2 regions of the Paenibacillus oryziterrae genome follow, and region 2 is predicted to be linked to the other one. Evidence: riboswitches for the same ligand, from Rfam matches in the RefSeq annotation. Region 2 holds a riboswitch; the other holds the start of a gene.

Region 1 (3,417 bases), on a different contig from region 2:
AAAGTATACGTTCGAGTAGCCGGTATGTACCACCGTATAAATCAAGGGACACAATGAGATGATCCCCCTGGCTGAAGTAGGCGAATACCGTCTGTAGCGCTGCCATCCCTGAGCTGCAGGCAAATCCGGCATCACCAGATTCCAGCTCAGCCGCGGCTGTCTCAAGGATCGTACGCGTAGGATTCTTGGTGCGGATATAATCAAAGCCAGTGCTCTGCCCGAGCCGCGGATGGCGAAAGGCTGTGGATTGATAAATGGGATAATTCACTGCACCGGTAGCCGGATCATCCTGTGAACCGATTTGAGCCAATCTGCTTTCAATCTTCAATTTCTCGTCCATGTTAACCCTCCTGAAATGTGCGGATCGCGTAGTTTCTCTAAATCATGTGACCAATATCGTAAGGAGTCTCCTGATATACATAATAGTTCAGCCAATTGGCAAATAATAGGTTGGCATGAGCACGCCAGACTGCCGGAGGTGTCTTTGAAGGATCATCATTAGGATAGTAATGCTTCGGCAGTGCGATATCCATACCCTTGGCGATATCACGGTCATATTCCCATTTCAGGGAGAATGGATCATATTCAGAATGTCCGGTAACAAATATCTGTCTGCCGTCTTCTGTGGCTACCAGGTACACCCCGGCTTCCTCGGACTCCGCAAGGATACGAAGCTCCGGTGATGCCAGAATATCCTCCCGTGAAACATCGGTGTGCCGGGAATGAGGAACATGGAACACCTCATCAAAGCCGCGCAGCAGCTTAACATTACTGGAGCTTAAAGTATGAGGGAATACGCCGAAACATTTCTCTTCCAGACTGACCTTGCGGACGCCGAAGTGATGATAGAGACCCGCCTGTGCCGCCCAACAAATATGAATAGTTGAAGTCACATGATCCTTGCTCCACTCAAAAATCTCCTTCAGCTCTTCCCAGTAGGTGACATCCTCAAACTCCATCTGTTCCACGGGTGCACCGGTAACAATCAGCCCATCCAGACGGCGGTCCCTGATTTCATCGAAGGTTTTATAGAAGCTTTTCAGATGCTCCGCCGAGGTATTCTTGGAGGTGTGGGAAGAAGGATGGAGCAGCACCACATCCACCTGAATCAGCGAGTTCCCGATTAAGCGCAGCAGCTGCGTCTCCGTCGTCTCTTTCGTAGGCATCAAATTAAGAATCGCAATGCGCAGCGGACGAATGTCCTGATGGTACGCTCTGCTTTCATCCATCACAAAAATATTTTCTCCGGACAATATTTCTTTTGCCGGCAAGCTGTCGGGAATTTTAATCGGCACTGATACTCCACTCCTTCTTGGGATGTTTAATCGTACACTTTCACTTCCTGAATACTCAAAAAGACCCTTCCCGGTAACGAGAAAGGTCATATTGTACTGTCATATGCGCCTCTCTCATCTGCCAGAAAATCCCAGTCTGACGATTCACGTCAAACAAGGTTCCGCAAGAATTAGCACCGTGCGTTCACACGCCGGTTGCCGGGTTTCATCGGGCTAGTCCCTCCACCTGCTCTTGATAAGATTTAGCTTTATTTAATTGATTTTTCTTTAAAAATTACTTTAAATCATGAACCTAACTTTCGTCAAGTCCATACAATGATCTCGAGCCCTGAAAATGAAAAGAATTTGTCTTGAAAGGTGCATAACCCGGCGTTATACTAGACAAGTGTTTGCATACCTGAATAAACCAAAAGAGGTGAGATGAAGAATGGAAGGCGACCCGAGCTCGCATATAAGTGCCAAGAACGATCAACCGCATAGGATTAACATCAGCTTGCCGGCGGCCGGAATAACATTTCTTCATGCCCCTCAAAGTTTATTCTGCCCTGTCTCTCTTTAGTGACCCGGCCAAGCTGATTTTTTTCTGTGCTTTTATTAGCACTCCCTGGTAAAGACTAGGGACAGAAGGAGTGAAATCAGATGAAAATCCGGCTGGTTAACGCGGGAGTTTTTACACAAATTGATGACATTGAACAAACCCTGACCGCCCCGGCGGAAGGGTTCTATTGGATTGACGCCGATGTGGAGGATCTGGAATCCATTCAGCCCTTATTTAATCTTCATGATCTGGCCGTAGAGGACTGTCTAAGTGAAGAGGATCAGCGTCCAAAGATTGAGATTTATGAAAGCCATTATTTTATTGTGGTCAACAGCATCCGTTTTGACGATGAAGAAATTTTCCTTCGCGCGCTAAACGTCTTTCTTGGAAGACATTACATTATAACTGTAACCAAGCAGAAGATTCATGAACTACGCGTCCTGAAGCCAATGCTCTGGGAACAGGAGGTCAGTGAGCCTGACCGGTTCCTGTATCTGCTGATTGACCTTGTTGTCGATAACTTTTTCTCCGTCGGTGACCGGATTGAAGCCCGAATCGAGAAGCTCGAAGAAGATCTGCTCATGCACACCAAGAAATCACATCTCAGTGAAATCATCGGTCTGCGAAGTGAAATTCTGTGGCTGAAGAAGATGCTTGGGCCGCAGAAGGAAGTTATCAATACACTGAATAAAAAGGATCTTCGCCTCATCGACGATCAGCTGCAGAAATATTTCAGCGACATCTACGAGAATGCGGTCAAGATTTCTGAAACGTTTGAGACCTATCGCGATCTTATGGGAAACTTACGAGAGGCATACCAGTCCAGTATCGCCAACCGTGCCAATGAGATCATGAGAGTGTTTACGGCGATTACGACCATATTCATGCCGCTGACCGTCATTACAGGTATTTATGGCATGAACTTTGACAATATTCCCGAGACACATTCCCAATATGGATACTATGGCGTAATCGGCGTGATGGTAACGCTGGGCTGCGGAATGATGTATATATTCAAAAAGAAAGACTGGCTATGAACGGAGATATAGAACGATCCCTTATAAAAAGACGAAGGCGCCCGGTGCAGACTGCTGGGAAGACCTTCGTCTTTTTCGCATTTATCTATCCGCCCTGCCGCTCAAGATGCTAAGAGCTTGAGGCTATGTCCAAAGCTTCCGTATGGCTACGCCGGTAACGGATCCGGATCAGGCGCAGGCGCTCATAATAGAAATCAAGTCCTCCTGGAGCGGAGAAATCTTCTCCATACACTTTGAACAGCACAGGTTTCAAAAAAGTATCCCCTAGCTCCGTATATGCATTCCACACCTTATCCTTTTCACTCTGCGGCATTCCGGCAAGCTCATGGGATATCAGCTTCTCGGCGGTATAGCCTTCTCGCTCCAACTCCTCGACGGCTTCCAGCAGGTCGCGGCGGCTTACGCCACATTCTTCCTTGAGCTGCTCCATATTGAGACCCCGTTCGATGCCCTGCAGGAGTAGTCGCCGGAGCCGCAACCGTTCCAGCTGTTTCTTATATTTCAGCTCCTTCTGCCGGTACATCCAGGAGACGAAGGCTTCCTCATC
Region 2 (3,417 bases):
CCGTGAATTCTTTGATTTCAAGCTTTACGCCTTGTGCTTCCAGCTGTGGAGCGATAGCTTCCAGTATTTCAGCATGTGGAATCGGAGAAGCGCCAATCACCAGGGTAACAGGTTCAGCAGCAGGTGCTTCAGTAGCTTCAGCTGTTGCTTCGCCAGCAGGTGCATTCGTCGCAGCCGCGTTGGAAGAATTATTGTTGTTGTTGCCGCAAGCTGCCAGCACCACGATCAGTGTCAGGCTAAAGAACATCAGCAATACTTTTTTCATTTGTAAATCCCCCTCTTAACAGTATGATTTAAATTTATGAATAAGGATATCTATGTGGATGTACCTTATTTCCGTGTAAAATACCGGACCAGCCGGTCTCCCGCCATCTGCAGCAACTGCACCAGCAGCACCAGCAGAATGATGGATACAATCATGACTTCCTTCTGATAACGGTGGTATCCGTATCGGATTGCCAGATCCCCAAGACCTCCGCCTCCAACCGACCCGGACATTGCGGTGTAGGATACAAGCGTAACAACCGCAATTGTAATGCCGGCTACCAGACCCGGAAGTGCTTCAGGTAGCAGTACTCGCGTAATGATCTGCCAGGTGGAAGCTCCCATACCCTGCGCCGCTTCGATGACGCCACGGTCTACCTCGCGCAACGAGGTTTCAACCAGACGGGCCAGGAATGGAACTGCTCCGATAACCAACGCCGGGATAATGCCTTTAACACCAATGGAGGTTCCCACAATCTCACGGCTTAATGGAATAACGGCAATCATCAAAATGATGAAAGGCACAGACCGGAGAATGTTGACGATAAAGGATGCTATTCCGTAAAGTACGCGAATTCCCGGGGTTGTTGATCTCCCCCACAAATATAGCACAATTCCGAGTGGAATACCAAGAATAATTGTGAACAATGATGAAAATCCTAACATCTTGAGTGTATCCCATGTCCCCGTAAGCATTTCATCCCATTTAATCAAGGAAAAATCGAGTGGTTTGTTCATACCAGCACCTCCACATCAAGCCCTTGGGTGGTCAATTCGGTAATTGTAGCGCCCACAGCATCCGGCGAGCCTTCAAATCGGACGATCAGTTGCCCATAAGGTACATCCTTGATCGTCGATATCGTACCCTGCAGAATGGCAAAATTGACGCCGGTTCCGCTCGCTACCCGGGACAGGGTGGACTCATACGTTTTTTGCCCGAGGAACGTAATCTTGACCGCTTTTGACGAATCTGGTTGTCCTTCGATAGCAGCCCGGAGCGGCCCATCATTCTTCGCTTCGCTACGAATGAACTCCCGTGTAATGTCATGCTTTGGCTTCAGGAACACCTCGGTCACATCACCCTGCTCGACAATTCCGCCTCCATGGATGACCGCAACCCGGTCGCAGATACTCTGAATGACATGCATCTCATGTGTGATTAACACAATGGTCAGATGAAACCGCTTGTTGATATCCAGCAGCAGCTTCAGAATGGAATCGGTCGTCTGCGGATCAAGCGCAGAGGTCGCTTCGTCGCAGAGCAGCACGTCCGGTTCGCTGGCAAGTGCACGGGCAACCCCGACACGCTGCTTCTGTCCGCCTGATAGTTGCGCCGGGTATTTATTTTTGTGCTCTTCCAGACCCACAAGCGCCAGCAGCTCCGATACCTTACTCTCAATCGCTGCTCTAGGCGTACCAGCCAGCCGCAACGGAAAAGCGATATTCTCATAGACGGTTGCTGAGGACAGCAGATTAAAATGTTGAAAGATCATACCGATCTTCCGGCGCTGATTCTGCAGCTGCCTGCGGTTAAGCTTAGTTAACTCCACTCCGTCTACCCAAACTTCACCTTCTGTCGGACGTTCCAGCAAATTGATACAACGGATCAATGTGCTTTTTCCCGCACCGGAGTGACCGATCACACCGAATATCTCTCCTTTTCGGATTGATAAATCAAGATTTGAGAGTGCAGTAGCCGCACTTTTGCCTTTCCCGTACACCTTGGTCAAACTTTTAAGTTCTATCATGTAGCCGTCCCTCCTTTTTTGCTTATTTGCATATAAAAAAGACCCCGACGATCATTCGCAGATCGCAAGAGGCCCTGTTTCGTTTATATACAATGCCGTCTCATCTGCCAAAGGCCGCATCACGTATACGGCATTGTAGGAATTAGCACCATGACATTGCTGCTCTGAGTCAAAACTGACTGTCAGAACATCAATCGGTTGCCGGGCTTCATCGGGCCTATCCCTCCGCCGCTCTCGATAAGATTCTAGTATTCAATTAGTTAACGCTGCTTGTAAAGATGTTAATGCAAGTAAGTATAGGATATATTCAGTTTCTTTGTCAAAGAAAAAATTTTGGAACTATCATCAGCTTCTGTTTTTAGAAGCAGTTGACGTCTTATTCCATTGCTCGATACTGTAGCGGTAAGCCTGTACGAGAGATTTGCATGCCATTTCAAGCCCCTGCTGAAGATCCTCAAGATGACTATCCAGATCCTCAAGTTTCACCTTGTTGTGGAGACCCTGATGCCGCTGCCACAGATCGTCCTGCATCTCGGAATTCATGTAATGAATCTCGGAATTCCGGCGTTTTCGCAGGTTTTGCAGTGGCACCCTGTACAAATTTTTGATTGTTTCAAGCTGACCAGCAAGCACCGTATGCTCATTGATGATTTGAAACTGACGCAGCACCGTAAAGTAAGAAAAGTGGGCTTTTACTTTGGAGGTATTCAGATTATAGAGCGTGTTAAGTACTGTACCCAGCTTGTCCAGCAGGGAGAATACACGGATAAATCCATTTTTATAAAAATACACATATCGTGCATATTCTCCCTGCTCAGCGGCCTCCATATCGTCGATATTCCCGCTGACCACCGATTTACGGAAAAATGCCGCGGCGAACAGGCTTTGTTCCAGCTCATCCAGGGAGGACATCAGTCCCCGGGTCCAAATCTCCAGCTCACGGAACTCATGGCTGCGATCCTCGTGAATGTTCATTTCCTTGCGCAGCAGCGCCGCCATTCTGCCCATTTCATCCATGGCCTCGCCTAATACTCCGCTATTTACACGGGGTGGTTCCCCCAGCAGCACACGCAGCATACCGCTTCCTCCTTACGCAATCCTGTTATCCGCTTTATTCTTCCAAATCCAAGCCCGCTCTATCCGCTTCCCTTGGTCTGACCATTATTCGCTTCTTACACCAAGCTGCCAGACGCGGACGCTCATATAACACAACACGCCGAACAAACCTGCAATGAGCAATATATGAGACAACGCGGCAAAAATATAAAGCCGGTCATTATTTAAGGTCTGCACAACGGCAGCGCCGCTGAGAACCTGCAACAGGCAAAGGACAACAGCAGCAATACCTAAACCGCGCAGTTCCGTGTGCTCTTTATGTTTCCAGAAGGCCATATGTCCCAGCACA

Evidence for each region. Region 2 has a riboswitch for S-adenosylmethionine ahead of ACAN55_RS07785 (methionine ABC transporter ATP-binding protein). Riboswitches for the same ligand answer to the same signal wherever they lie in the genome.
Region 1: another riboswitch for S-adenosylmethionine. It lies ahead of metA (homoserine O-acetyltransferase MetA); the one in region 2 lies ahead of ACAN55_RS07785 (methionine ABC transporter ATP-binding protein).

The regions. Positions count from the first base shown of each region.
Region 1 is NZ_JBGJZO010000010.1:88,030-91,446, forward strand. It holds gene ACAN55_RS12935 (PLP-dependent transferase) at 1-340, opposite strand, end outside; gene metA (homoserine O-acetyltransferase MetA) at 378-1,295, opposite strand; SAM riboswitch class I at 1,407-1,537, opposite strand; gene corA (magnesium/cobalt transporter CorA) at 1,935-2,870, shown strand; gene ACAN55_RS12950 (HRDC domain-containing protein) at 2,980-3,417, opposite strand, start outside.
Region 2 is NZ_JBGJZO010000005.1:26,123-29,539, reverse strand. It holds gene ACAN55_RS07795 (MetQ/NlpA family ABC transporter substrate-binding protein) at 1-265, opposite strand, end outside; gene ACAN55_RS07790 (methionine ABC transporter permease) at 331-1,002, opposite strand; gene ACAN55_RS07785 (methionine ABC transporter ATP-binding protein) at 999-2,012, opposite strand; SAM riboswitch class I at 2,110-2,256, opposite strand; gene ACAN55_RS07780 (Cthe_2314 family HEPN domain-containing protein) at 2,358-3,089, opposite strand; gene ACAN55_RS07775 (COX15/CtaA family protein) at 3,174-3,417, opposite strand, start outside.